DNA from 4 places in the Pantoea sp. AS142 genome. Region 3 is predicted to be linked to each of the others. Evidence: predicted binding sites of a transcription regulator. Region 3 holds the regulator's gene; each other region holds the start of a gene.
The links. The regulator CRP, encoded in region 3, controls carbon source genes, mostly activating them, when cyclic AMP is high. The targets are predictions, from matches to a motif close to ATGTGANNNNNNTCACAT.

Region 1: the regulator CRP is predicted to act here: its motif matches at 4,086-4,103, upstream of WFO64_RS17375 (sugar transporter).
Region 2: the regulator CRP is predicted to act here: its motif matches at 1,611-1,628, upstream of WFO64_RS18580 (glycine dehydrogenase).
Region 4: the regulator CRP is predicted to act here: its motif matches at 5,621-5,638, upstream of WFO64_RS15385 (PTS mannitol transporter subunit IICBA).

Annotation. Positions count from the first base shown of each region.
Region 1 covers NZ_JBBCMO010000010.1:74,949-82,239, reverse strand. Annotated here, with positions in the region: gene mlc (sugar metabolism global transcriptional regulator Mlc) at 1-530, opposite strand, end outside; gene WFO64_RS17395 (LysR family transcriptional regulator) at 661-1,554, opposite strand; gene WFO64_RS17390 (MFS transporter) at 1,650-2,900, shown strand; gene WFO64_RS17385 (hypothetical protein) at 3,069-3,329, shown strand; gene cybB (cytochrome b561) at 3,441-3,980, shown strand; gene WFO64_RS17375 (sugar transporter) at 4,159-5,343, shown strand; gene bhsA (multiple stress resistance protein BhsA) at 5,411-5,668, opposite strand; gene bhsA (multiple stress resistance protein BhsA) at 5,707-5,964, opposite strand; gene WFO64_RS17360 (TetR/AcrR family transcriptional regulator) at 6,274-6,924, shown strand; gene rhaM (L-rhamnose mutarotase) at 6,958-7,272, opposite strand; gene rhaD (rhamnulose-1-phosphate aldolase) at 7,262-7,291, opposite strand, start outside.
Region 2 covers NZ_JBBCMO010000011.1:88,601-95,891, forward strand. Annotated here, with positions in the region: gene pmbA (metalloprotease PmbA) at 1-1,025, shown strand, start outside; gene cybC (cytochrome b562) at 1,089-1,475, shown strand; gene WFO64_RS18580 (glycine dehydrogenase) at 1,769-2,104, shown strand; gene WFO64_RS18585 (SFCGS family glycine-rich protein) at 2,118-2,474, shown strand; gene WFO64_RS18590 (DUF4312 family protein) at 2,477-2,776, shown strand; gene WFO64_RS18595 (DUF4311 domain-containing protein) at 2,905-3,681, shown strand; gene WFO64_RS18600 (DUF4310 family protein) at 3,693-4,334, shown strand; gene WFO64_RS18605 (amidohydrolase/deacetylase family metallohydrolase) at 4,378-5,508, shown strand; gene WFO64_RS18610 (DgaE family pyridoxal phosphate-dependent ammonia lyase) at 5,492-6,613, shown strand; gene dagF (2-dehydro-3-deoxy-phosphogluconate aldolase) at 6,610-7,291, shown strand, end outside.
Region 3 covers NZ_JBBCMO010000006.1:197,234-204,524, reverse strand. Annotated here, with positions in the region: gene WFO64_RS13290 (LysE family translocator) at 1-420, opposite strand, end outside; gene WFO64_RS13285 (hydrolase) at 479-1,495, shown strand; gene WFO64_RS13280 (YheU family protein) at 1,500-1,718, shown strand; gene WFO64_RS13275 (phosphoribulokinase) at 1,780-2,649, shown strand; gene WFO64_RS13270 (OsmC family protein) at 2,980-3,384, opposite strand; gene crp (cAMP-activated global transcriptional regulator CRP) at 3,688-4,320, shown strand; gene WFO64_RS13260 (YccS/YhfK family putative transporter) at 4,378-6,453, shown strand; gene argD (bifunctional acetylornithine/succinyldiaminopimelate transaminase) at 6,455-7,291, opposite strand, start outside.
Region 4 covers NZ_JBBCMO010000008.1:122,131-129,421, reverse strand. Annotated here, with positions in the region: gene WFO64_RS15405 (VirK/YbjX family protein) at 206-1,174, shown strand; gene WFO64_RS15400 (YibL family ribosome-associated protein) at 1,183-1,545, opposite strand; gene mtlR (mannitol operon repressor MtlR) at 1,649-2,194, opposite strand; gene mtlD (mannitol-1-phosphate 5-dehydrogenase) at 2,259-3,407, opposite strand; gene WFO64_RS15385 (PTS mannitol transporter subunit IICBA) at 3,501-5,435, opposite strand; gene WFO64_RS15380 (DUF3053 domain-containing protein) at 5,868-6,584, opposite strand; gene WFO64_RS15375 (gamma-glutamyltransferase family protein) at 6,821-7,291, opposite strand, start outside.

The DNA of each region.
Region 1 (7,291 bases), on a different contig from region 3:
AGCGGCATATCGCGTACCTGATAACCCGGCAGCCGATGCACTACACCCGAAGCGGCGTTGATCAGCCCAGGCAAAGTAATGGCGATAGCGGTGAGACGTTCCAGCTTGTTCTGATGACGAATAAAGAAGGCATCAACCTGTTCAATGAGCGCAGTGAGTAACGGCTGAACAGACTCATCAGGTAGCGGCAGACTCTCTTCCACCAGCTCCCGGCTGCTGAGATCGCGCAGTGTAAAAGTCATGGCGCCGCGATGCAGGCGAATAGCCAGATAGTGCCAGGCGTCGGTATCCAGTATCAGGCCGATGGCCGGGCGGCCACGGCTGCCGGGATCCTGAAACTCAGTCTCCTGCACCAGATGCGCGTCCAGCATTTCACGCACGATTTTGGTAATGCTGGCCGGGGCAAGCTGGGCACGGCGGGAAAGTTCGATACGCGAAATGGGACCGTAACGGTCAATTAGCCGATAAACGACACCTGCATTGGTTTGCTTGATCTGGTCAATGTGGCCAGGTTGACTGTCCGGATTCACAACCCTGCTCCCGCTTATTTTCGCGCTTCTAAATAAACATGCGCCATGGTGAGGCAGATTAGTCGATAGCGTCAAATATTTGATTAAAAGTGTGATTTATCGCACATATTGCTGCAGTGATGTGCGCAGCTCAGGGCCGGTTATTCCGCAGCAACGCCATCATATTCTCCATCTGCGCATTCATTTCACGTCCGGCTGACCAGACCAGCCATAGCTCTGAAATGGCATCTTTTTCCGTTAACGGCAGCCACACCAGATTTGCCAGCCGCGCCTGGCGAAATGAGGCGGGTAGAATTGAGACACCCAAGCCGGTTGCCACCAGCCCCAGTATGGTCATCGCTTCACCGACTTCCTGGGTGATATAGGGTTTGATGTGGTAACGATGCAGCAGTGCCAGAATATCGCTATAGAGCGCGGTTCCGCACTGAGGATCGAAAAAGACAAAGGGTTCAGCCGCCAGGGCAGTCACAGAGATTTTCTCGGCGTGAGCCAGTGGATGCGCCTTATGCACTACGGCGTAAAGCGGCTCACTCAGCAGCAGCTGATGACGCAGATGGGTGGGCAGCGGCGTGTTGCGCATCACACCGAGATCAAGCCGTCCATCGTGTAAGGGTGCCAATTGCTGGCGGGTATTAATCTCCTGCATCTGAATATGCACCTGCGGCCAGCGCTGACGAAACCGGAACAGTGCATCAGAGACCACAGCGGTAAACGGAGCCGATGAGGTAAAGCCGATTCGCAACTCTCCCTCTTCGCCGCGATGCAGCCGGGCTGCACGATCGGCTGCCTGCTCAACCTGCAACAGAATTGCACGGGCATCACACAGCAGTTGCTGTCCGGCAGCGGTAAGCTGCACGCTGCGATTAGTGCGATTGAATAGCTTTGCCCCGGTTTCCGCTTCCAGTTGCATAATCTGCTGGCTGAGCGGCGGCTGGGAAATGTTCAGACGCTGGGCCGCTCGCCCAAAATGTAATTCTTCTGCCACCGCAACGAAGTAGCGCAGGTGACGCAGCTCGATATTCATATCTTAAACATCTCATTTGAGATTATTAATATATTAGACATCATAATGCTGTTCTCCTAAGCTGACCACGGATTTTCTGAACTTGAGGAAGAAGTGTGAGTCGCTCAATACAAGCAACTGTGGATGAAAAAGCGGTATCTGCGCCGCCAGGGTCAGTTGCTGCTTCAGGCTTTATAAGGCGGGGAACGCCACAGTTTATGCGTGTGACGCTGGCGCTTTTCTCAGCCGGGCTGGCGACGTTTGCCCTGCTCTATTGCGTCCAGCCTATTCTACCGGTGTTGTCCCAACAGTTTGATGTTTCTCCGGCGACCAGCAGCCTGTCGCTCTCCATTTCTACCGGCCTGATGGCGCTGGGCCTGCTGGTAACCGGGCCGCTATCTGATGCCATCGGGCGTAAATCGGTGATGGTGACAGCCCTGATGCTTGCCGCCATCTGCACGCTGATCTCGGCCACCATGACCAGTTGGCACGGCATTCTGATTATGCGGGCGCTGATGGGACTGTCCCTCAGCGGCGTTGCGGCAGTCGGCATGACCTATCTCAGCGAGGAGATGGATGTAAGGGTCGTCGCCTTTTCAATGGGGCTGTATATCAGCGGTAACTCAATTGGCGGGATGAGCGGTCGTCTGCTGAGCGGCGTACTGACTGACCTTTTTTCATGGCGTATCGCCGTGGCGGTGATCGGCTGTTTTTCACTGGCTTCGGCGCTATTGTTCTGGAGGATTCTGCCTGAATCGCGTCATTTCCGGCCCCTTACGCTGCGTCCACGTAATCTGCTGATTAACTTCAAGCTGCACTGGCGAGATCCGGGCCTGCCCTGGCTGTTTGCCGAAGGATTTCTGCTGATGGGGGCCTTTGTCACCCTGTTTAATTACATTGGCTACCGACTACTGGATGCGCCCTGGCATCTCAGTCAGGCCGTAGTCGGGCTGTTATCGGTGGTCTACCTCACGGGCTCCTGGAGCTCTCCCAAAGCGGGTGCGCTGACCAGCCGTTTGGGTCGTGGACCGGTGATGCTGGGCGCAACCGCCATCATGCTGCTGGGTTTACTGGTCACCGCCTTCAACTCTCTTTGGCTTATTCTGCCTGGGATGATGCTGTTCACTGCCGGTTTTTTTGCCGCCCATGCAGTAGCCAGCGGCTGGATAGGCCCCCGGGCACGCCGGGCGCGCGGTCAGGCCTCTTCCCTCTATCTATTCAGCTACTACGTGGGTTCCAGCGTAGCGGGTACGCTGGGTGGTTTGTTCTGGCACAATTTTGGCTGGAGTGGGATTACGTTGTTTATCAGCGCCTTACTGATAATAGCGTTGCTGGTTGCCTGGCATCTGCACTGCAAAAAGCTCTGACAACCGTCTCTTTTGCCATGCCTGGACTTCTCTGCCAGGCATGGCGGCTTATCACACTGAACATTCCCTTCAGATCCACAGCAAACAGAATGCGCGTTTAACGCTATAATCGTTTTTATTGGAATAATTCATTCGCTTTGCCTTTTAACACGGCAACAAGGAACACCTGTGGCGGTCTATTACTACGTCAATAAACAATCAGGATACAACAATAATCATGTGGTTCATGCTGCAGGCTGCACCCATCTTCCCGACATGGATAACAGGCTCTTTTTGGGCAGTTTTTACCACGTAAATGCCGCCATTCTGCAGGCAAAAAAATATTATACAGGTGCAATCGGCTGTGAGAACTGCTGTCCACTTAATAAAGCCGATCAGCAACCCTATCAGCTTAGCGTGGCCCTGAAGCATACCCCCGCCTCGCGTTAATCCGGTCGGTACGGCGATGGATGAAAACTTTTCCCGCTGCGCTAATTTGTTAAGTATTTACGCTGTTTTGCGTTATGTTGACCTTCCTGATTCTTCTTGATGGAATACATGATGCGGGAAAAGTTTGCGCGCTCACAGATAACCCTCCACTGGCTTACCCTTTTAATGGTGGCGACGGCCTACGCCACCATTGAACTGCGCGGCTTTGCGCAGCGCGGATCCTGGCAAGGTTATGCCATGATTATTACCCACTTCAGCGCCGGCTCGACCATTCTGGTTTTGATGCTCGCCCGCCTGTTTTTACGCACACGGCATCGCACACCGCCGATTATCCCTGCTGCGCCGCGCTGGCAAACCGGTCTGGCGCATCTGACTCATACCCTGCTCTATGCCCTGTTTATCATCCTGCCGATCCTCGGTCTGACATCGCGCTACCTTAAAGGTCGGGAATGGTGGTTGTTTGGCATCAGCATGCCGGTCGCGTCTGAACCCAACTTTGATCTGGCGGACAGGCTGATTGGCTGGCATGAAACCCTGGCACCACTGGGTTACTGGCTGATCGGACTGCATGCTGCTGCTGCCCTGTTCCATCACTATCTGCTAAAAGACAATACTCTGTTGCGAATGATGCCCGCACGACGTCGCGGTTAATAACCTCTGGCTATCGCCCTGTGACAGGGCGATAAAAAAAATTCAGCATTAAAAGGTGTTTATAAGGTTTCTCTTCTCGCTTTATTCACTACAATGGTCAGTAATTTGTGACGCAAGTCACTTTCGCTGGATGTTTCTGCCACATCCGAATTCGCTGTCCTGACTGACTTGACTCCTCATGCAACCAACGACTGTTTCACGTAAAACTGCCTGGCTACGCGTAGTATTGCTGGCCATCGCCGCCTTTGTCTTTAATACCACCGAATTTGTGCCGGTTGGCTTGTTATCCGATATCGCTGCTGACTTTTCAATGCAGACGGCTGATGTCGGGATCATGCTGACCATCTACGCCTGGGTGGTCGCGCTGCTCTCACTGCCGCTGATGTTGCTGACCCGCAATATTGAGCGACGACTGCTGCTGGGTGTGCTGTTCCTGATCTTTATCGTCAGCCACGGACTTTCAACTGTCGCCTGGGATTTCCAGTCTCTGATGGTGTCACGCGTTGGCATCGCCCTGTCTCACGCGGTGTTCTGGTCGATCACCGCCTCGCTGGCTATTCGTGTTGCTCCGGCTGGCAAGAAAACACAGGCGCTGAGCATGCTGGCGACAGGTACCGCGCTGGCGATGGTACTGGGCGTGCCGATTGGCCGTGTGGTCGGTCAGTATCTTGGCTGGCGCACTACCTTCGGCGCGATTGGCCTTTCGGCACTGGTGCTGATGATTATGCTGGTGCGGATCCTGCCACGTCTGCCGAGTGAACATACAGGCTCACTGAGCAGTGTGCCGATGCTGTTTCGCCGTCCAGCGCTGGTCAGCATGTATCTATTGGTAACGCTGGTAGTTACGGCACATTACACCGCCTACAGCTATATCGAGCCTTTTATGCAGAGCGTGGCGCATTCCAGTGGCAATTTCACGACTCTGCTACTTTTGCTGTTTGGCACCGCGGGCATTGTGGGCAGCGTATTGTTCAGTACCCTTGGCAATAGATTCCCCTCGGGGCTGCTGATTGCCGCCATTGCGCTGGTTACGCTTTGTATGGGACTCCTCATTTTTGCTGCCGTTCGCCCTGCAGCTATTTCAACGCTGTGCGTTGTCTGGGGAATGGCAATGATGATGATCGGGCTGGGTATGCAGGTGCGGGTGCTGTCACTGGCACCCGATGCCACTGATGTGGCGATGTCTCTGATGTCGGGAATTTATAATATCGGTATCGGCGCGGGTGCGCTGCTGGGTAATCAGGTCAGTCTGCATCTGAGCATGGCGGAAGTCGGGAATGTCGGCGGGATGATTGGTCTGGTCGCGTTGCTCTGGTGTGTTTATATCTTCCGTCGTTATCCCCAGTTACGCAGTAATGGATAGAAAAGTTAGGCAGTAATGAATAAAAAAAAGCTTCAGATGAGCGGGTCTATCTGGAGCCTTTTTAGGGTTATTTATAGAGAATGGTCGTGCCATGCAGGTTGTTGCTGCCAGAGGTCGAAGTGATGCGGAAAGACTTTGCCCCTATATCACTGGCCTTTTCCGACAGTTGCTGCTCCAGCGAAATCAGACTCGTACTGCCCGTTGCGTTGATGACGCCGATTTTTTGCTGATCCAGCGGTGTGCTGCTGACCTGCTGGGCTGCTGCGCTGGCGAATGAGAGGCCGCTTAGCACAGCCGCCGCCGCCATCAGATTAATACTTTTCATAACGAACCCCTTCTCATGTTTCTGCTGAAAAATAGCCATTACTGATAAATGACAGCCGTGCCATGCAGTTTGTTTTGCCCGCTGGTTGAGGTGATTCGAAACGATTTCGCCCCAGCTTCATCGGCTTTGGCACTTAAGCGTGCTTCAACGGAAGTCAGATTGGTGCCGCCCAGTACAGAGAGGGTGCCAACGGGTTGCTGATCGACCGGCTCGCTGGTCACCAGGTCAGCCGCAGATACACCAAACGCCAGGGTAGTCAGTGCCACTGCGGCCAGGGTGATTTTGATGTTTTTCATAAGATTCTCTCTATATTCCGTAATGAAAATCGGTGGGTCTGGAATAGGTTTTTGCTATTTGATTATCGATCACTAAAAAAATATAGACCCTGATGTGACGCGTCGCCAATATTTATTTAATGATCGATATCTTATTCTCGAAGTGGCGTGATTATCGACTTCATCCCTTTATCTGACTTAACCCTAAGGGCTGTAACAATGCGCTGGCGCACAAAATGGCAACCCCATACGGGGATATCCATAGCGAATCTTGCACATTATTATAATGATCGGTAATTTAATGGAATGTTTTACTGTCAGTGAGGATGTATGAGTCAGGTTCAGAAGTGCGATGTAAAGAAATGCCGCGGCCGACCTAAAATGTTCGACCGCGAAGCCGCGTTAGATAAGGCACTGAACCTGTTCTGGACACACGGCTACGAGGGCACTTCTCTGGCGGATCTGGTGGCCGCAACGGGTGCAAAAGCGCCAACTCTTTACGCAGAGTTTGTTAACAAAGAGGGGTTGTTTCGCGCGGCGATGGAGCGCTATGTGGAGACGTTCAGCGCATGGCGTGAAGCGGCATTGAGCGATGACCAGTTACCGGTGGATCAGTCTATTGAAGGCTATTTCCGCGCGACCGCAGCCTGCTTTACCGAACGCGACTCTCCCGGCGGCTGTTTCTTTATCTGCACCTCAACCGCCCTGTCGGCGGCATCATCAGAAATTGCCACCATGCTGCAACAGCAGCATCAGTCGCAGGAGCATGTGTTGAGGGATTTTCTGCTGGCGCGTCAGCTTCGTGGTGAACTGAGTGCGTCAGTGAACATTGCCGCGCTGTCTCGTTATCTCGGCTGTATGCTGCAGGGCATGTCAGTGCGCGCGCGCGAAGGCGTTGAGCGTGACGATCTGGACAGCATTATTGATACGCTGATGGGGATGTGGCCGACCCTGACCGGCTTGTGTCAGGTCAAATGTTAAAAACATCAGGGCGGCACTGCCGCCCTGTTTACCCTAACTCAAAAAGAACACCGGTTTTAACGGCTGACTGATGGGACTGTTATCCGCATTCGACGGCATCAGATCTTTCATTAAGGCCCACCAGCGCTGACACACTTCCGTTTCCGCTACTGCGTTCCAGCGCTCTTCAGATTCAATCTCAACGCTGGCGAACAGCAGATGCCGCTCGGTGTCCAGCCAGATAGCATAGTTGTGCGCGCCGTGCGCTTTCAGGGTTTCTGCCAGTTCAGGCCAGATCGGTGAGTGGCGACGCTCATACTCCGCATGGCAATAAGGATTGACCTGCATCACAAAGGCTTTACGCAACATACGCGGGACCTGCATCCAG
Region 2 (7,291 bases), on a different contig from region 3:
GCCCGGCCGACGCGGAGCTGTTGGCCTATGATGCGCCAGACCTTGATCTTTACCATCCGTGGGAGATTGATGCTGACCGCGCCATTGAACTGGCTGCGCAGGCGGAACAGGCGTCACTGCGCGCAGACAAGCGTATTACCAATACCGAAGGGGGCAGTTTCAACAGCCACGTCGGCATTAAAGTTTTTGGCAACAGCCACGGCATGTTGCAAAGCTACTGTTCAAGCCGTCACTCGCTCTCCAGCTGTGTGATTGCCGGGCAGGATGGCAATATGGAGCGCGACTACGCCTATACTATTGGCCGCGCGTTTGACGATTTGAAAAGCCCGGAGTGGGTCGGTGCAGAGTGTGCGCGCCGCACGCTTTCCCGTCTGGCCCCGCGTAAACTTCCGACCATGAAAGCCCCGGTGATTTTCGCCGCTGAAGTGGCGACCGGCTTGTTTGGTCATCTGGTCGGCGCGATCAGCGGCGGCAGCGTTTACCGTAAATCGACCTTCCTGCTGGATTCAATGGGGCAGCAGATCCTGCCGGAGTGGCTCACCATTAATGAACAGCCGCATCTGCTAAAAGGGCTCGCCTCCACGCCATTCGACAGCGAAGGGGTACGAACTCAGGCGCGCGACATCATTAAAGATGGCGTACTGCAAACCTGGCTGTTAACCAGTTATTCAGCCCGTAAACTGGGCCTGACCAGCACCGGTCACGCTGGTGGCATTCATAACTGGCGCATTGCGGGCCAGGGGCACAGCTTTGACGACTTGCTGAAGCAGATGGGCACCGGTTTAGTGGTGACCGAGCTGATGGGTCAGGGCGTCAGCGCCATTACCGGTGACTACTCACGAGGGGCGGCCGGTTTTTGGGTCGAGAATGGCGTGATTCAGTACCCGGTCAGCGAAGTCACTATCGCCGGTAATCTTAAAGAGATGTGGCGCAACATGGTGACCATCGGTGACGATATTGAAACCCGCAGCAATATCCAGTGCGGTTCAGTGTTACTGCCTGAGATGAAGATAGCGGGACAATAAAGATGGATTCCTGAAGCAGCCTGTTGGCTGCTTTTTTTTCATCACAATAAAAAGGAAGTAATGATGCGTAAGCATGTGATTGCAATGTTGTCGGCTTCTCTGTTGTTCTCCAGCGTCAGCCTCTATGCGGCGGATCTGGAGCAGGATATGGACACACTGAATGCGAACCTGAAAATCGTCAAAAAAAGTGACAATGCGCAGGAGATGCAGCAGGCGTTAACCAAAATGCGTGTCGCGGCGCAGGATGCGAAGCAGTCGACGCCCGACAAGCTGGAAGGTCAGCCTGCTGACAGCGCGCAGATCAAAGATTACCACGCGGGTCTTGACTCACTGATTGCCCAGATCGACGTGGTCAGCGCGCTGGCGAAAGCCAATAACGTGGATGGCGCAAAGCGCGAAGCCGCCAAATTTGATGACATCCGCAATACTAACCATAAGAAATTCCGGTAAACAGATCGCCGGTCAACCCGACCGGCGGTTTTACCATCACTTCTGCTTATCACCGGCCCGTAAATCCGCACGTACCCGGTTGGTCGCCGCACAACATCACTGCCTGCCACGGTTAACTCCATCATTTTGCGCATAATGCGACGAGTGTCGCACTAAACGTGCAGCCTGCGATCTGACGCACAACCTTCACTTCAATTTCCACTTGCTGCTGGAAATGTTGCCTCTCCACAGCCGGGGCGATGGCCGTTAATTTATTTTTAACGCGAATTATCCGGTTTAACAGGAGTAGCAAGGTGAGCAATAACGGCGTCCCGGTGTATGAAGCGCCACCGGAGAAAGTGCAGCAACTGGCTGACAGCGTGATGACGCAGATAGCTGCGATCTATCAGCAGCATGGCATTCACCCCAATGCGGTTCAACAGCAGATGCTGCAGTCGCATGTCGGTGCTATGGCGTCACGCTCGCTGAGCGGGGAGCCGCTGCCAGAAGTGGAAGCGGAGCTGTTTGAGGATATTCCGCCGGAAACGTTAGCGCTGGCACAGCAGGTCGTGGATCTGTTTGGCAATCTGCCCCGCGAAGAGGCCTGGCTGCTGTCAGTGCATATTGAAGTCGCGCGATCAAACAACTGAAGAGGAACACAACATGGTAACCGTCGTGATTGGCGATCGTTTAGGTAAAGGACAGAAAGTGGCCGCAGGCATCGAAAAAGCGGGTGGCCGTGCCGTCGTGGTGCCGGGTGTGGCGGCTGACATGAAACTGGGTGACGTGATGAAAGCAGAAAACGCCGATTTCGGTATCTCCTTCTGCGGCAGCGGCGGTGCAGGCGCTATCACTGCGCAGAACAAATATGGCTATAAAGCAAAACATGGCATGCGTTCTGTCGACGAAGGCGTTACCGCCATCAATGAAGGTGCCACGGTGCTGGGCTTCGGCTTCATGGATAAAGAAGAGTTAGGCGAGCGGCTGGTGCAGGCCTGGAACAAGAAGCACGGTAACTGATTATGAAGGAACAATACGTTACCCAGGTGACGGTCGAGGGCAAAGGGGACACCAAAGCGAAAGCCTTTGCCGATGCCCTGAGTCGTGTGCAGAACCAGGTTCTGCGCACGACGCAAAAAATTCTGCTGCGCATTGAACCTCAGGATGTCCGGGTGCTGCGCGCGCAGGAGAGCGTCAGAAACGAGAAGTTCCTCTTCTTCTTTCTGGCGCGCCAACGGCGGAACTTCAGCGTCACGCTGGAGATCACCGTCAGCGTCACCGTTTTCGACACCGAACAGGTGGCGTTCACGGCGGCATCTTAAAACAGAGCCTGTTAACGTCAGTCGCCGGTTTGCCCGATTCTCTGCTGTTGCGATATCGCGGCGGTCAGGCCAGGGCAATGCGGCGACTCGCGGTATGACGGGTAAAAACGACAACAAGGTACAACAACATGTTTTTAATCATTTTGTTTAAGTCGTTGATCATTGGCGGGCTGGTAGGTGTCGGCGTCGGTGCGGGCGCTGCGCGCATGTTCCACGCGCCAACCACTCAGGGCATGGGCGCCTTTCGTACGCTGGGCGAGTTGAACTCGTGTGAGGGCGATCCGGCATCCCACTTCTCCTTTGGTCTTGGCTTCTTTTTCAATGCCTGGGCATCGTCTGTCGCAGCCGGTTCATTCACTCAGGATGTTGATCATCGCATCATTCCAAACTGGGGCGCGGCTGCACTGATGGTGAAGAATCGCAATGTGGCGGAGACGCTACACGATCCGAAAAAAATGGCTATCGCCTGCGGCATCATTGGCATGATCGTGGTTGCCTTCCTCAACTCGACCGCCTCGGCTGTTCCGGCTGCGCTGCAGGTTACGGCGGTCAAAGTGCTGGTGCCGGCCGCTAATCTGCTGGTGAATACCGTCATGCCGGTGATCTTCTGGCTGGCGGCGATCGACGCAGGCAGAAAGTCAGGCTTCTGGGCCACCATTTTTGGCGGTCTGGCGCAGCTGATTATGGGCAATGCCGTGCCAGGACTGGTGCTGGGTATTCTGATCGGTAAAGGCGTGGAAGAGAGCGGCTGGAACCGGGTCACCAAAGTGATGATGACCGCCATCGTGCTGCTGTTTGTGCTGAGCGGCTTCTTCCGTGGTTTCGACATGAAGCTGCTGCAGTCCTTCCAGCTCGGCATTCCCGGCTGGCTCGACATGATCCACAACTCAGTCAGCGGCAAATAAGAGGCGATGCGATGAACGAAAATAAAGGCTTCTGGTACGCCGACTGGTCTTTCCCGATCTTTGTTGGCCTGCTCTCCTCTGGTGTCTTTGCCGGAACTCACATGTATTACCTCTATGGCATCGGCGCGTTTAATGAAGTGGCGTTTGTCTCGATGCTGCGTGCAGGCATGGAAACCGGCGTCTACGGCGCGGTGGCAGCCTTTGGTGCCAGTTTCCTGTTCGCCCGTATCATCGAAGGCTCACTGGTGGGCATTCTGGATATCGGCGGAGCGATTCAGACCGGCGTCGGGCTGGGCGTTCCGGCACTGCTGCTGGGTGCGGGCATCGTCTTTCCGGTGGCGAATTTCGCTGCTTCGCTGGCGACGGGGCTGGTGATTGGCGTAGCGATTGGCTACCTGATTATTCTGGCGCGTAAATTCACCATCAATCAGAGCGACTCCACCTACGGTGCAGACGTGATGATGGGCGCGGGTAATGCCTCGGGGCGCTTTTTGGGTCCGCTGATCATTCTGTCAGCCATGGCGGCATCCATTCCGATTGGTTTGGGTTCGCTGCTGGGGGCGTTGCTGTTCTATCTCTGGAATAAACCCATTACCGGCGGTGCCATCCTCGGCGCAATGATCCTTGGGGCGCTGTTCCCGATTGCTCTCTGATCTCACCGGCAGCCCGGCAGCGGGCTGCCGTTAAGGAGAAACCATGTACGACTTGATTATCCGCGCTGCGCGACTCAGCGATGAGCAGGTGGTCGACATTGCGCTGCAGGATGGCCGCATCGCCGCCGTGGGCAGGGTGCAGGGCAACGCCCAAAGCGAACGCGATCTGGCAGGCCGCTACTACCTCAGCGCGGGCTGGATCGACTCCCACGTTCACTGCTATCCCAAATCGCCGATTTATCATGATGAAGCGGACGCGATTGGCGTGGCGCATGGCGTCACCACGGTGGTTGATGCGGGCAGCACCGGCGCAGAGCACATTGATGATTTCTACCAGCTGACGCGCGCGGCACAGACCCAGGTTTATGCGCTGATCAATATCGCCTGCACCGGCATCGTCACTCAGAATGAGCTGGCCGACATGACGCAAATCGATGGCGAGGCGGTGCAGCAGGCGCTGGCGCGACTGCCCGATTTTATTGTCGGCCTCAAGGCGCGCATCAGTAGCAGCGTGGTCGGTCAAAACGGCATTCAGCCGCTGATCAAAGCCAAAGCGATCCAGCAGGAGAGCGGCGGTCTGCCGCTAATGGTTCACATCGGCAACAATCCGCCCAACCTCGACCAGATTGCGGATCTGCTCACCACAGGCGATATCATCACGCACTGCTTTAATGGTAAACCCAACCGCATTCTGACGCCGCAGGGCGAACTCAAAGCGGCGGTAAAACAGGCTATCGCGCGCGGCGTAAAACTCGATGTCGGCCACGGCAGCGCAAGTTTCAGCTTTGAGGTCGCCCGTGTGGCGATTGCCCAGGGCATTCTGCCCGACACCATCAGCTCTGACATTTACTGCCGCAATCGTCTGGCCGGTCCGGTTCACAACCTGGCGCATGTGATGTCGAAATTTTTCAGCGTCGGCATGACACTGCCGCAGGTGATCGACTGTGTAACGGTCAATGCGGCCGCAGGACTGCGCCTGCTGCGCAAAGGCCAGCTGAAAGTCGGCTACGACGCCGATCTGACGGTTTTTAGCGTCAAAGAGGAAACCCGGCCATTCATCGATTCAGAAGGTGAACAGGTCGCCGGTGAGAAGCATCTGGTCCCGCTGGCGGCAGTAGTCGCCGGTACGTGGATCGCGACTGAAGAAGGAATAGCGCATGACCTCGGTATATGAAAAATATGGCCTGAAGCCGGTGATTAACGCCTCTGGCCGTATGACGATCCTCGGCGTCTCTACGCCGTCGAGTGACGTGGTCGACACGGTGAAATACGGCCTCGAACACTACTTTGAAATGAAAGATCTGGTGGATAAGACCGGTGCTTACATTGCCGGTCTGCTGAAGGTGGAGAACGCGCTGGTGGTCTCCTGCGCCTCCGCCGGTATCGCCCAGAGCGTGGCGGCGGTGATTGTGAAAGACAATGACTGGCTGGTGGATAACCTGCATGCCGCACCGCTGACCGTGCCGCACCAGATTGTGGTGCCGAAAGGGCACAACGTGAATTATGGCGCACCGGTCGGCAGCATGGTGGCACTGGGTGGCGGGCAACTGGTGGAAGCGGGGTACAGCAATGAGTGCTCACCCGACCAGCTGGCGGCGGCGATCACGCCACAGACCGCGGCGATCCTCTATGTGAAATCGCACCACTGTGTGCAGAAGAGCCATCTCGATGTGGCGCAGGCCGCGGCCGTTGCGCGCCAGCATGGTGTCCCGCTGATTGTTGATGCGGCAGCGGAAGAGGATCTGCAATGCTACTACCAGGCGGGTGCCGATCTGGTGATCTACAGTGGGGCAAAAGCGATTGAAGGGCCGACCAGCGGCCTCGTGATTGGCCGGCACGACTACGTTGAGTGGGTCAAACGCCAGACCAACGGCATTGGCCGCGCGATGAAAGTGGGCAAAGAGGGGATTCTGGGACTGACCCAGGCGATTGAAAACACTCTGACGCAGCCAAAAATCAGCGGTGCGCAGATGGTGGAAAAAATGACCCCGTTCATTGAACAGCTCAACAGTCTGAATGGCGTCACGGCCCGCGTCGTGTGGGATGGTGCTGGCCGTGACATCGCCCGTGCTGAGATCGCGTTTGACGAAGCCGCGATCCAGCAGCGCACTGGCGATCTGGTGCAGGCGCTGAAAAAGGGCGATGTCGCAATCTACTTCCGTGGCTACAAAGCCAATGAAGGGATCATCGAAGCGGACGTGCGCAGCGTCAGCGCCGGGCAACTGCACACTATTTTCACCCGCATTCAGGCACTGTTAAACGGAGAGAAACACGCATGACGCTGACCCCTAATTTCTATCAGGATCGTCTCTGCCTTAACGTGCTGGCGGGATCAAAGGAGAACGCCCGCGCCATCTGGCAGGCGGCAGAAGGGCATGTGCTGGTTGGCGTGCTGTCAAAAAACTACGCCAGCAATGAAGCCGCTATCGCTGATATGCGCGAATATGCTGCGCTGATCGATAATGCGCTCTCAATTGGACTGGGCGCAGGTGATCCCAGGCAGTCACAGATGGTGAGTGAGATCGCGGCGGTGCTGCAACCGCAGCATGTGAATCAGGTCTTTACTGGCGTTGCCACCAGTCGTGCGCTGCTGGGCCAGTCACAGACGATAGTGAACGGTTTGATTTCGCCCACTGGCACGCCAGGTCAGGTGAAAATCTCCACCGGACCGCGCAGCGCAGAGCAGCGTGATGGGATCGTATCCATCGAAACGGCGATTGCGATGCTGCAGGATATGGGCGGCAGCTCGGTGAAATATTTCCCGATGGGCGGTTTGCAGGCGGTGGATGAGTATCGCGCCGTGGCGGAAGCCTGTGCAAAACAGGATTTCTGGCTGGAGCCCACTGGCGGTATCGATCTGGAAAATTTCGGTGAGATCGTGCACATTGCGCTGGAATCGGGCGTCAGCAAAGTGATCCCGCATGTCTACAGTTCGATCATCGATAAAGCCAGCGGAG
Region 3 (7,291 bases):
AGCGTCACCGGCCAGGCTGAAGCTGGCGACTGCGCCCAGTGCCATCAGCCAGGCCTTGGGATTGATCAGTTGCAACAATCCGCCCTGCCAGAACGGCATCGGTGTATCCGGTGCCCGATCGGTTTCCAGCTTTTCATAGCTGGACGTCGCTATCTTCCATGCCAGCCAGAGCAGATAGAGGCTACCGGCAATTTTCAGCACCAGGTGCAGCGAAGGATAGAGCAAGATCAGACCGCCTACGCCAAAGGCGACCATCAGCAGCATCACCTGCATACCGATCATGATGCCGATCATCAGCGGAATGGTGCGCAGAAAGCCAAAATTAGCGCCCGAGGCGGTGAGTAACATATTATTAGGTCCAGGCGTAATAGCCGCGACCCAAAGAAATCCCAACATTGATAAGAAAAGACTCAGTTCCATGGCAATCGGGTACTCCTTACCCCTGCAAGAAAAAACTTATCGAAGCTAACAGTGTGATATGGAACAGACAAGCTTTTACCAGATGAAATTTACCGAACCGGAAAACGAGCATTTCACACCGCCTGACAGCCTGCGTAACGCGCACCTGCAGACCCTGCTGCCGCGCCTGTTACGGCGCCGTATCACGGTCGATCCCCACTGGCAGCGACTCGACCTGCCCGATGGCGACTTCGTCGATCTTGCCTGGAGCGAAGACCCGCAATGTGCGCAGCATAAACCCCGCGTGGTGCTTTTTCATGGATTGGAGGGCAGTTTTCACAGCCCTTATATTCATGGTCTGATGGCGATCTGCCGCGCACGCGGCTGGCTGGCAGTGGTGATGCATTTTCGTGGCTGCAGCGGTGAACCTAACCGGCTGAACCGCATCTATCACTCTGGCGAAACCGAAGATGCCCGCTTTTTCCTGCACTGGCTGCACACCCGCTGGGGCCGCGTGCCCACCGCCGCCGTCGGTTTCTCGCTGGGCGGCAATATGCTGGGCTGTCTGCTGGGCCAGCAGGGCGCAACCGCCGAAGTCGATGCCGGCGTCATTGTCTCAGCACCACTGCTGCTGGAGCCCTGTAGCGTTAAACTGGAACGTGGCTTCTCACGTTTCTATCAATACTATTTGCTGGCGCAGCTAAAGAAAAATGCCCGCCGCAAACTGCACGCCTGGCCGGATACGCTGCCGATTAATCTGGCGCAGCTGAAAGCGCTACGGCGCCTGCGCGATTTTGATGATGCGATTACCGCCCGCGCCCACGGTTTTGTGGATGCGACAGATTACTATCACCGTGCCAGCGCCATGCCCTGGCTGAAACACGCAGAGAAACCGCTGCTGATCATCCACGCCAAAGATGATCCTTTTATGAGTGATGAGGTGATCCCGCACAGTAGCCAATTATCTGCCACTATTACCTATCAACTGACGCCCCATGGCGGCCATGTTGGTTTTGTCGGCGGGACGTTACGCCAGCCAGAAATGTGGCTGGAACAGCGCATTCCCCAGTGGATCGCCCCTTTTTTGGATAACTGATCTCGTGATTATTCCCTGGCAACAGGTCTCACCTGAGACCCTTGAAAATCTGATTGAAACCTTTGTGCTGCGCGAAGGCACGGACTATGGTGAGCAGGAGCGCAGCCTGCTGGATAAGGTAGCCGATGTGCGACGTCAGCTGGAAAGCGGTGAAGTGGTACTGGTGTGGTCGGAGCTGCACGAATCGGTCAATATCATGCCGCGCAAAGAATTTCGTGGCTGATGCACCCAACACCATTTCATGATAACAATGCCTGTCACCCGACCTCACAGGGAGCTTTTCTATGTCTGCACGTCATCCTATTATCGCGGTGACCGGTTCCAGCGGCGCAGGAACCACCACCACCAGCCTCGCGTTTCGTAAAATCTTTCAGCAACTCGACCTCAATGCAGCGGAGCTGGAAGGTGACAGCTTTCACCGCTTTACCCGCCCTGAAATGGATATGGCGATTCGTAAGGCGCGCGATTTAGGACGTCATGTCAGTTACTTCGGCCCCGAAGCCAATGATTTTGGCCTGCTGGAACAGAGCTTTAGAGAGTATGGTCACAGCGGACAGGGACAGGCGCGTAAATATCTGCACACCTACGATGAAGCGGTACCGTGGAATCAGGTGCCCGGCACCTTTACACCGTGGCAGCCGCTGCCGCAGGACACTGATATTCTCTTCTATGAAGGACTACATGGCGGCGTAGTGACGGCGCAGCATAACGTGGCGGAACAGGTTGATCTGCTGGTCGGCGTGGTGCCGATTGTTAACCTGGAGTGGATTCAGAAGCTGGTGCGGGACACCGGTGAACGCGGTCATTCACGTGAAGCGGTGATGGATTCAGTGGTGCGATCGATGGAAGATTATATCAACTTCATTACCCCACAGTTTTCACGCACCCATATCAACTTTCAGCGCGTCCCAACCGTGGATACCTCGAATCCGTTCGCCGCCCGTGCCATTCCGTCACTGGATGAGAGCTTTGTGGTGATTCACTTTCAGGCGGTGGAAGATATCGACTTCCCCTATCTGCTGGCAATGTTGCAGGGTTCGTTTATCTCGCACATTAATACGCTGGTGGTGCCGGGCGGCAAAATGGGTCTGGCGATGGAGTTGATTATGGGGCCGCTGGTGAAGCGGCTGATGGAAGGTAAACGCATTGAATAAAAGGTCAGAAAGGACCTCATCAGACTAATGCCAATGCCAATGCAGGGTGAGTCTTACAGCAGCGAAAAAGCTTAACACGTGGGGAACCGGGTCTGAGCAGGAAAGCGTCCTGCGCCAGGGGACAAAAACGCCGGGAGCGTTTTTGAACAACGCAAAGCGTTGGCCCGGCTACGGGCGCACCTCAGGGATGAGGTGCGTAATCGCGCGGACCGGAGCGGCCAGGGATTGGCTTAAGCGACGTTTCGATCTGACCCGGTTCACTGCGCAGGCACGGTCTTAAGACTACACGAATCCGTTTTTGCCATTGCCCCTAAAAAGCCCCTCCGACTATTACAGTTCGATCACTTCATAGCTGTGGGTAAGGGTGACGCCTTTACCCAGCATGATGGCAACAGAGCAATACTTTTCAGCAGAAAGATCCACTGCGCGTGAGACCGCTTTATCCTGGAGCGTTTTGCCACTCACAATAAAATGCAGGTTGATGTGCGTAAAGATTCGCGGCGTCTCTTCACGACGTTCTGAGGTCAGTTTTACTTCACAATCAGCCACATCGTTGCGGCCTTTTTGCAGAATTGATACTACGTCAATCGCGCTGCATCCACCCGCCGCCATCAGCACCATCTCCATTGGGCTGGGCGCTTTATCACCCGAATTTCCATCCATCAGTATCTGATGGCCGGATGAGGATTCTCCGAGAAATGTCAACCCTTCTACCCATTTCACTCTTGCCTGCATGATTTTTGCTCCGGAATACGCTGTTTTGTCGCCAGCGTACGCTTTCGCCAGGTAAACAGCAATCCAGAGAAATCCGCCTGTAGCTGAAGCGAGACAACAGAAGACAGTCGACAAAAGCTGTGCTACAAACAGTGCTGAAAATATTTTTCGTCACCCGATGGCGAAGCCGGGAAGAATGATGCGCACTGCGCCTGATGCGGCCCGAATGATTTCCTGAAATGGAAACGCTTAAAGCTTTCACCGCCTGACAGGGAAAACTGCCCCCTGTATTTTGGGCACGATTACAACAGAGGATAATAGCGAATGGTTCTCGGCAAACCGCAAACAGACCCTACACTCGAATGGTTCCTGTCCCATTGCCATATTCACAAGTATCCATCCAAAAGTACGCTGATTCATCAAGGTGAAAAAGCAGAAACGCTCTACTACATCGTGAAAGGTTCCGTCGCGGTTCTGATTAAAGATGAAGAAGGCAAAGAGATGATTCTTTCTTACCTGAATCAGGGCGATTTTATTGGTGAGCTTGGCCTGTTCGAAGAAGGCCAGGAGCGCAGCGCCTGGGTACGTGCGAAAAGCGCGTGTGAAGTGGCGGAGATTTCTTACAAAAAATTCCGTCAACTGATCCAGGTTAACCCCGATATCCTGATGCGACTCTCATCGCAGATGGCGCGTCGCCTTCAGGTGACGTCTGAAAAAGTAGGTAACCTCGCTTTCCTCGACGTGACCGGACGCATTGCACAGACCCTGCTTAACCTGGCGAAGCAGCCAGATGCCATGACGCATCCCGACGGCATGCAAATTAAAATCACTCGTCAGGAAATTGGTCAGATTGTTGGTTGTTCACGTGAAACCGTGGGCCGTATTTTGAAGATGCTTGAAGATCAGAACCTGATTTCCGCACACGGCAAAACCATCGTCGTTTACGGCACCCGCTAATTCCTGTCACCCACGGCGTGATGGCAACATCACGCCGTTATTGTTTGTGTTGAGCCGATGTGGCGTCGAATTATTTACCATCCTGAAGTTAACTATGCCTTGCGGCAAACGCTGGTGCTTTGTCTGCCTGTGGCGCTGGGCTGGCTGGCTGGCGACCTGCAAAAAGGTCTGCTGTTCTCGTTAGTGCCCGCCTGCTGCAATATCGCCGGGCTGGATACGCCGCATAAACGCTTCTTTAAACGTCTGATTGTTGGCGGCAGCTTGTTTGCCCTCGGCAGCTTTCTGATTCAGTGGCTCACCCTGCATGCTATTCCCCTGCCGCTGATCCTGTTCGCCATGCCATTGTTGCTCGGCGTCACCGGGGAGATCAGCCCGCTGCATGGTCGCCTGCTGCCCGGCACCCTTATCGCCGCCATCTTTACCCTGAGCCTGATTGGCCGCATGCCAATCTATGTTCCCCCATTGCTCTATATCGGCGGCACGTTATGGTATGGGCTGTTTAACTGGTTCTGGTTCTGGCTGTGGAAAGAGCAGCCGATGCGCGAAAGCCTGAGCCTGATCTACCGTGAACTGGCTAACTATTGTGACGCCAAATATACCCTGCTGACGCAGCTGACCGATCCGGAAAAGGCGCTACCGCCGCTGCTGGCTCGCCAGCAGAAAGTGGTCGACCTCATCACCACCTGTTATCAGCAGATGCATATGCTGTCGGCAAGCCGCGATCACAGTCATAAACGGCTGACGCGCGCCTTTCAGGTGGCGCTGGATTTGCAGGAGCATATCTCAGTCAGCCTCCATCGGCCGGAAGAGGTGCAGAAGCTGGTCGAGCAGAGCCATGCCGAAGCGGTGATCCGCTGGAATGCCAAAACTATCTCGGCCCGACTGCGGGTGCTGGCGGATAACATTCTCTATCACCAGTTACCCGATCGCTTTGCGATGGATAAACAGCTCGGCGCGCTGGAGAAGATCACCCATCAGCATCCCGACAATCCGGTGGGTAACTTCTGCCTCTACCACTTCAACCGTATCGCGCGGGTGCTGCGCACGCAGAAACCGCTTTATCAGCGCGATCTGATGGCCGACCGTCAGCGCCGACTGCCGCTGTTACCGGCGCTGCGCAGTTACCTCTCGTTTCGCTCGTCGGCACTGCGCACGGCGGGTCGCTTTGCGGTGATGTTGATGCTGGGCAGCGCGCTGGCGCTGTTCTTCAACATCCCCAAACCCTACTGGATCCTGATGACCATTATGTTCGTCAGCCAGAACGGCTATAGCGCCACCCGTGTCCGCATTCAGCACCGGGCGCTGGGCACCTTTGCGGGGCTGGTGATCGCGGCCGCCACGCTACGCCTGGCGGTGCCGGAATCGCTGGTGCTGCTGACCATGCTGGCGATAACGTTCATCAGCTATCGCTTCACCCGCCAGTTCTATGGCTGGTCGATGATTGGCTTTACGGTTACGGCGGTTTACTCGCTGCAATTGCTGTCGCTGAATGGTGCGCAGTTTCTGCTGCCGCGACTGATGGATACGCTGATGGGCTGTCTGATTGCCTTTGGCGGGATGCTGTGGCTGTGGCCACAGTGGCAGAGCGGATTATTGCGGCAGAACGCCCATGACGCGCTGGAGACCTATCAGGATGCGCTGCGGCTGTTGCTGGGCGACGAACAGTCGCCAGGGAAACTCGCCTATCAGCGCGTGCAGGTTAATCAGGCCCATAATGCGCTGTTTAACTCACTGAATCAGGCGATGCAGGAACCCGCGTTTAACGCCCAGTATCTTAAAGATATGCGGCTCTGGGTCACCCACAGTCAGTTTATCGTCGAGCATATCAATGCGATGACGATTCTGGCACGTGAGCACACCATGCTCACGGCCTCGCTGGCTGAGCGTTACCTGCAATCCTGTGAAATCGCACTGCAGCGGTGCCAGCAGCGGCTGGAATATGATGGTGCAAGCTCCCAGGTCAATCTACTGGATGAGCTGGAGAACATCAGTGAGGGGCCGGTTACGGTGGTGGAACAGCATGTGCGGCGCATTCTCGATCATCTGAGCGTAATGCATACCATTTCATCGCTGGCGTGGAGCCAGCGACCCCAACATGGCCGCTGGCTGATCAGACGCTTACGTAAAAATTAAATCAGCCGTTGAGTACGTTGCTGATGGCCGTGGCGAAGCGGCTCATGCCCTCTTCGATGTCGGCAGGCTCAATGATCAGTGATGGGGCAAAACGCATCACGTCGGTTCCGGCGACCAGCACCATGACACCTTCAGCGGCGGCGGCATTCAGGATGTCGCGCGCCTTACCGGCATGCTGGGGTTTCAGTGCCGCGCCAATCAGCAGACCCTTGCCGCGAATGTCGCTGAAGAGATCATACTTCGCGTCGATGGCCTGCAGCGCCGTGACAAAGTACTGACGACGCCTTTCCACGCCCGCCAGTACCTCCGGGGTATTGATGATATCGAGCGCAGTTTCGGCAATAGCACAGGCGAGTGGATTGCCGCCATAGGTGGTGCCATGCACGCCCGGCGCCATAGTCGAGGCGATCTCGTTCGTGGTCAGCATGGCGCTGACTGGAAAACCGCCGCCCAGCGCCTTGGCAGAGGTCAGAATATCGGGCTGGACGCCATAATACTCATAGGCGAACAGCTTACCGCTGCGTCCCATGCCGCTCTGTACTTCATCCAGCACCAGCAGCGCCTGATGCTGATCGCACAGCTCACGCAGTCCCTGCATAAATTCCTGGGTCGCGGGTACCACGCCGCCCTCACCCTGAATCGGCTCAACCACGATGGCGCAGGTGTGATCGTCAATCACCGCTTTCACTGCGTCCAGGTCATTGAACGGCACGTGGACAATATCCGCTGGTTTAGGACCGAATCCGTCAGAATATTTTGGCTGTCCGCCAACCGTGACGGTAAACAGCGTTCGGCCATGAAAGGCGTTATGAAAGGCGATAATCTTACTTTTGAATGG
Region 4 (7,291 bases), on a different contig from region 3:
CTAACGTAAACGCAATGAAGATAAACCGGCGAATTTTATTTCGCCGGTTTTTTTGTCTTTAATGCCCGCCCCCCAAAATTAAACCAAAAATAAACGGATCTCGCTTTTTAACCGCCGCGCTTTTAACGTTATTCCACATTAACATTCCGTTGATACTCGTTGTTTTATTCTCAGTGACATTCCTGCTCAATGCGTGTCGCTGACTATGTCAATTATCACTACTCACGAAACCACGACCGATTCTTCTGCTTCGCTTTTCTTTCAGTTAATTAGTGGGAAATACGTACCGGATAAACTCTGGATGAGTAAACGTTTCCGGCTGAAATTTGTATTAAGAACCTTAATATCGCCGCTGACCACGCTGCATTATCTGGATCAGCTGTCGCATTTACCGCAACTCCCTCTGTTGATGGGTACCCAGGGATTGCTGCCAGCCAAACTGCACCGGCCCTATCTGCGTTCAGGGTTGAGCATTGCTGCGCGTGCGCAGGCGATACTTGATCATTACACCCTGATGAATAATCTTGAAAATCCTGCGCTGCGTCAGCTGCTGCAGAGCGCCACGGATAATCCGCTGGCCACGCTGACCGGTAAAAATAGCGAGACCTTTTTACTCTCCTGCAGTTCCGGTTATTTCGATCGGGAAGGGGAAGTCACACTGGTATTACGTTATAACGACGAGATTATTGCTTCGCTTTCATTTTCAATTCTCAATGAGAATACCCAGCGTACCTTATTAATTGGCGGATTACAGGGGCCGCGGAAACATATTAATAATGAGGTGATCCGCGAGGCGACCAAGGCTGCTCACGGTCTTTTTCCGAAACGCCTGTTAATGGAGGCGGTGTTTATTGTTGCCAGGCAGTGCGGCGTGGAAAATATTCTGGCGGTGGGCGATGAGACCCATGTATTCCGCAGCCTGCGTTATCGCCATAGCAAAGGGGATAAGTTTTTTGCCAGCTACAGTGAATTCTGGCTGTCGCTGAGTGGTGAAGCGCGCAGGGATGGGATGTTTATCCTGCCGCTGAGCCTGCCGCGTAAAACGCTGGAGGAGATCGCCAGTAAGAAGCGGGCAGAGTATCGTCGTCGCTATGAACTGCTGGATGCGCTGGCGGAGCAGGTTTCTGCCGCCGCCGGCGAACGCAAAGCCGATGTCGATCAGGCTGCTGCCTGATCGACCCATCAGAATGCGGTTTTGGCGAAGCCGGTCATCGCTGTCAGACCCATTTCACGTCCCAGCGCGGTCATTGGATGCACCACCACCAGGCCGCGCACGCTTTTCTTCAGCGCGCCCAGATTTGCCTGCTCTTTTTTAGTAATTTCGCGGCTGAAGCCCATTTTTTGCAGTTTCTGCGCCTCGGCACTGAGTTTTTCAACCCGCTGACCGCGCAGACGCTCAATCTCAATCACCAGCGTTTCTTTCTCTTTCAGCAACGCGCCCAGTTTCTCGGCATCACCCGACTCCAGTAACTGCGGCTCTTTGCGGTTTAGTGCGTCCAGCTGATCGCTGAGACGTTTGATTTCGTTCTTTTCTTGCTCTTTCATGACAACAACTCGTTGAGGAAAACAGGCCAAGGATACACCAAATCCGGCGCATGTTCCCGGTTAGGTTAAGACGAAAAAGGCGCCGGAAGGGCGCCTGGCAGGATTAGCTGCCGGACTTTTTGAACGCCTGCTTCATACTGATGCGGGCGATCAGCTCGGTAAGCGACAGCACCATGGTGGATCGCACCATCTGCAGATAGCGCTGCTGCTGCATGCTGCGCAGCTCTGCATCTTCGGTGTGAAACACTGGTGCAGGCGGCCAGGCGGTCACGCAGTGCAGCTCACCAAACGGACCGAGAATTTCATCGTCGGTAAAACGATAATCGCCGCTGTCGTGATTCAGCTCTTCGCGCAGCGCCAACAGCAGTTCACCATCTTCATATTCGTGCCGGCTGATGACGCCAAGACCGTAAATCAGCTTCAGGCGAACCGAGAGTTCGCCCAAAGGCCCATCACCCAGCAGCAGTGGTTCTACCGCATATTTCACCGCGTAGTCATCTTTACGGAAAACCTGCAGCACCAGCAGATTGACGGCTTCAGCCAATAGCTCAACGGCGGCGATCAGAAAGCTTCTCACCGAACGACCGGCGTTCAGGCGCTCAAGCACCCGGTTCTCAAAAGCCTGCTTCTCTTCCATTATTGCCTGCATGGGTTCAATACCGCCGTTGGGCGCAGGCGAACTACGCCCGGCTTGCGTCACTAACACGCGCGCATTATGCCATAGCGTGCCAGGCGCTCACCACAGAAGCCACCACTTCGCTGTCGGCATCCAGCCCTGAAATCTCAGCCAGCGTAGCCTGTGGGCCTTTTTCTGCCAGCAGCGCGGCCAGCTCCTGCGCCTGTGGGTCCTGGTCGCTACGATAATGCATCGCGGCGGCAATACCCTGCACCAGGCTGGCGTGCGGTAAGCCATACTCAATTGTGCCCAGCGTTGGCTTGATCAGGCGATCGCCCGCGCTGAGTTTACGCAGCGGCTGACGACCGACGCGCTCAACATCATCTTTCAGATACGGGTTTTCAAAGCGGCCAAGAATTTTCTGGATGTAGGCCGCATGTTTCTCCGCCTCAAAACCGTAGCGCGTGATCAACACCGCGCCGCTCTCTTCCATAGCGCCCTTCACCACGGCCCGGATTTTTTCGTCAAGGATGGCGTCACGAATGGTCTGGTGACCGGCCAGCTGGCCGAGATAGGCGGTAATCGCGTGACCGGTGTTCAGGGTGAAGAGTTTGCGCTCAACAAACGCCATCAGGTTATCGGTCAGTTCCATACCCGGAATCGCAGGCAGGTCGCCTTTAAACTGGGTTTTATCAACGATCCATTCGCTGAAGGTTTCAACGGTGACGTCCAGCGGGTCGGTGCTGCCCGCCTCAGACGGTGGCACGATGCGATCGACAGCGGAATCTACAAAGCCGACATGCTGCTCCAGCCAGGCGTGATAGTGCTCCGGCAACGCCTTCAGCACATGCTGTTTCAGCTGACTGGTGCCTCGCACCATATTCTCACAGGCGATGATATTTAACGGGCGGCTATTGCCGTTATCGCTGCGTTTTGCCAGTCCTTTGGCCACACTACTGGCAATACGCTCGAGAATCTGCGGACCCACAGCGGTGGTGACCAGATCGACGTCAGAAACCAGCGTGATGATCTCATCGCTGGTGCTGTTTACCGCACTGACGCCTTTAACGGTTTCTGTTTTGGCCTGCTCGCCAACCACATGTACGGGATACTCATGACGCGCGTTCAGTGCGTCCAGCACTGTCTGATTCACATCAGCAAAAACCAGTTCGATACCTGCATCAGCCAGTAATTTGCCGATAAAGCCGCGACCAATGTTTCCTGCTCCGAAATGTAACGCTTTCATAATTTTTGACCCATATCAAATGACGATGGGGCGGGCAAACCCGCCCCAGGAAATCGGGACGGGCATGACCGCCCCAGGGAAAATATCACTAAATTACGCGAGTGCAGGCTTACCGGACAGCAGCTCCAGCACTTCCTGCACGCTGGTCGTGTTAGCCAGCTTCTCAATCACGCTGTCATCATCCAGCGCATTGGTCAGACTGGTGATCACCTGGATGTGCTCGTTGTTGCGGGCAGCAATCCCAATCACCAGGCGCGCCACATCGTCCGGCTCTTCGCCGAACAGGACGCCTGCAGGATATTGACAGAACACCACGCCGGTTTTCAGCACACGATCTTTGGCTTCAACCGTACCGTGCGGCACGGCAATCGACTCACCGAGGTAGGTCGGCGTCAGTTTTTCACGCGCCAGCATCGCGTCAACATATTCAGGCTCAACGTAACCGCCTTTCACCAGCTGTTCACCGGCAAAACGAATCGCCTGCTCTTTGTTACTGGCACGCAGACCGAGGAAGACATTATCTGCGCCCAGTTTAAACAGGTGCGCGTTGCCTTCGTCGTAGCTATCTGACAGGGCGGTGGTCACGGTTGCTCGACGCACGTCGCTACGGTTAGCGGCCACCAGACGTTCGGTCAGCGTGCTGTAGAGCGCGCTATCGAGGAAGTTGTTCAGCGAGATATGCTGCGCATGCGGCGCCTGGCGAATAGCGCGTTCGGTCAGGTCACGATGCGTAATCACCAGATCGACATCACCTGGCAGGGCGTTGATCGCGGTGTTGGTCACCGACACATTGCTCAGACCGGCATCCTGCACTTTCTTACGCAGTACGCCTGCACCCATGGCGCTGGAACCCATACCGGCGTCACAGGCGACGATGATTTTACGCACGTGGTGCAGATCGACGCTCATGGCATCGCTGGCAATGGCACCACCCGCTGCGCTCTGGCCTTTCGACTGCGCTTTCATCTCATGCATGCGCTGGGTCGCGGCTTCGATATCATCATCTTCTTTGACTTTGCTGGTTTTCAGCAGGATAGCGGAGACCACGAAAGAGACCGCGAAGGCTGCAGCGATAGCGGCGATGTTAGCGAAGTAGGCACCTTTTGGCGTCATTGCCAGCACGGCCAGGATAGAACCCGGTGAGGCAGGAGAGACCAGGCCACCGTTCAGCACGGTCAGCGTGAAGACGCCGGTCATACCGCCCAGGATAACCGCCAGCAGCAGGCGAGGGGCCATCAGCACATACGGGAAGTAGATCTCATGGATGCCGCCGAGGAAGTGGATAATCGCCGCACCGCCCGCAGACTGTTTAGCACTGCCACGGCCAAAGAACATGTAGGCCATCAGCACGCCCATACCTGGACCCGGGTTGGCTTCGATCAGGAAGAAGATCGACTTGCCGGCTTCGCTTGCCTGCTGGATGCCCAGCGGTGAGAAGATACCGTGGTTGATGGCGTTGTTCAGGAACAGGATTTTTGCCGGTTCCACGAAGATTGAGGTCAGTGGCAGCAGATTGTTCTGCACCATCAGATTCACGCCCGCAGCGAGAATGTGTGACAGACCTTCAACCAGCGGGCCGATCGCCAGGAACGCCAGCAGTGCCAGAATCATGCCGATAATACCGGCCGAGAAGTTGTTGACCAGCATCTCGAAGCCGCTTTTGATTTTGCCGTCAATCGCCCGGTCAAACGACTTAATTGCCCAGCCGCCCAGCGGACCAGCAATCATCGCACCGAGGAACATCGGCATATCGGCACCGACAATCACACCCATGGTGGTAATCGCACCAACCACGCCGCCGCGATCGCCCCCCACCAGACGCCCACCGGTGAAACCGATCAGCAGTGGCAGCAGGTAGGTGATCATCGGGCCAACCAGTTTGGCCAGCGTTTCGTTAGGGATCCAGCCAGTTGGAATAAACAGTGCGGTGATGATACCCCAGGCGATAAACGCCCCGATGTTTGGCATCACCATATTACTCAGAAAGCGACCAAAGCTCTGTACTTTGACCTTCACTGATGAGGACATAAACCCACCCCTTATTGAGACGCGCTGCAATAGGAGAGCGCGCTTGTTTTTGTTTAGCCACCCCGACCTAGAGCCGGTGATATCACTGTATGCACGCGGACTCTATCACGCGAATTTAACACTGCGTAGCGCATACCATAAGTGTGATATGCATCACGGATTCAGGGTGGTCACGGGGGTGTTTAGCGTGACTTAGATCACATTTCTAAGAGTGGATGAGGTTGTTTTGCCGCATTTTTAGCCGGTCTGTCAGTTTATCTGTGAGATTAATCACACTTAGGTCCAGGCGGTTTGTATTATATATGTGACTTAGATCACAAACTATTTTTGGTCGAAAATGCGCCAGATCACATTTCATTCCGCAGGCGGTCGAGTGAGACGAAAAAAGGATAAGAGACGGGCAGACGATTAACGCCAGCCCGTACAGCAGATTTACTGCAGACCACCCTGGACGGCAGTTTGTGCCTGAGGAAGCGCCTGGGCATTGGCTGATAAGGTGCTCATCAGCGCGTTATATTGCGAAGCCTGATCCTGCGTCGGGAACTGCACGCCGCCATCATTAAAGCTGACACGGGTTCCCTGCGTTTGCAGGAAATCGCCGGTCTGCACGGCACCCTGGCTCAGTGCCTGGAGTTTTGGCAGCAGCGGAATCAGCTGATTGGCGGGCACCGTCACCACTTTGTTATACGCCGTGTCGTAGACCTTTTTCAGGTCATCCGGCTGCTTCAGGGCGGCTTTGCTGCTGTCCGCCTGCATTTTGGCGCTTTCAATCTGCTGGGTAACGATCACCAGTGCGCTATTCGCCTGACGCAGGGCATCACGACGGCTGAGATAATCCTGCGGAACGCGAATGGCAGAAAGCTCATCCACCACCGGACGCATACCCTGTTCAACTGCTTTGTTCGCCTGCTGCGAAAAGCCATACATGATGGCGTAATCGCTGGCGAAGTTACCAAAGCTCTGCTTCTGATTTTCGCTGAGGCTGGGCAGATGCTCGCCGCTGCGCATCACGGTGTTCTGGAGAAAATCGATAAATGCTTTACGCTGCTCGCCTTCTTTATCACCGCATGCGGTGAGTTGCAGCACGATCAGCGCGCCAGCGAGCATCATGCCGCCGCGTGCCATAAGGCGTGTAAGTCCTGAAGCCATGGGTTCAACTCCTGTCGGTGATACTGTCGGATGTCCAGGTAAGAATGGCCTAAAGAATAGAACAAACCTGAGCCACGGCACAATGTGAAACCACCTGTTAAACAGATGCTTTGTGAATCGCCAGTTGCAGAACGGAATCGCCCGTGCGTCAGAGCGCGCTGCGTTCACTGCCATCACAGGATTCAGCGCGCAAATCTGAAAGGCGTGTTCAGAAGCCTGGTGCTCACTGCGCGGCCTTAGAACACGACGGCCTGGCCATCTTTGCGACTCTCGCTGGCCGCAATGTAGAAGCCCTGCGGATCGCGCATTATCGCCTGCGCACCACCAAAGTTGTAATTGCTCAGAGGATCTTCCAGTACCACGTTGTGACCCATCCGGCGCAGGGTACTCAGGGTATTGCGATCGAGTGTTGATTCAAACATCACCTCGCGCCCCCGTACCACGCGCCAGCGCGGCGCATCAATCGCGGCCTGAGGATTTTGCCGGTGCAGCATAATTCGCAGTGCCAGCTGGACGTGTCCCTGTGCCTGCATCGGCCCGCCCATCACGCCAAATGCCATCAGTGGCTGGCCCTGCTGATCCCGCGCAAAGGCCGGGATAATAGTGTGGAAGGGGCGCTTACCGCCCGCTACAACGTTGGGATGGCCTGGATCGAGCGAAAAGCCCGCGCCACGGTTCTGCAGGCTGATGCCGGTATCGGGTACCAC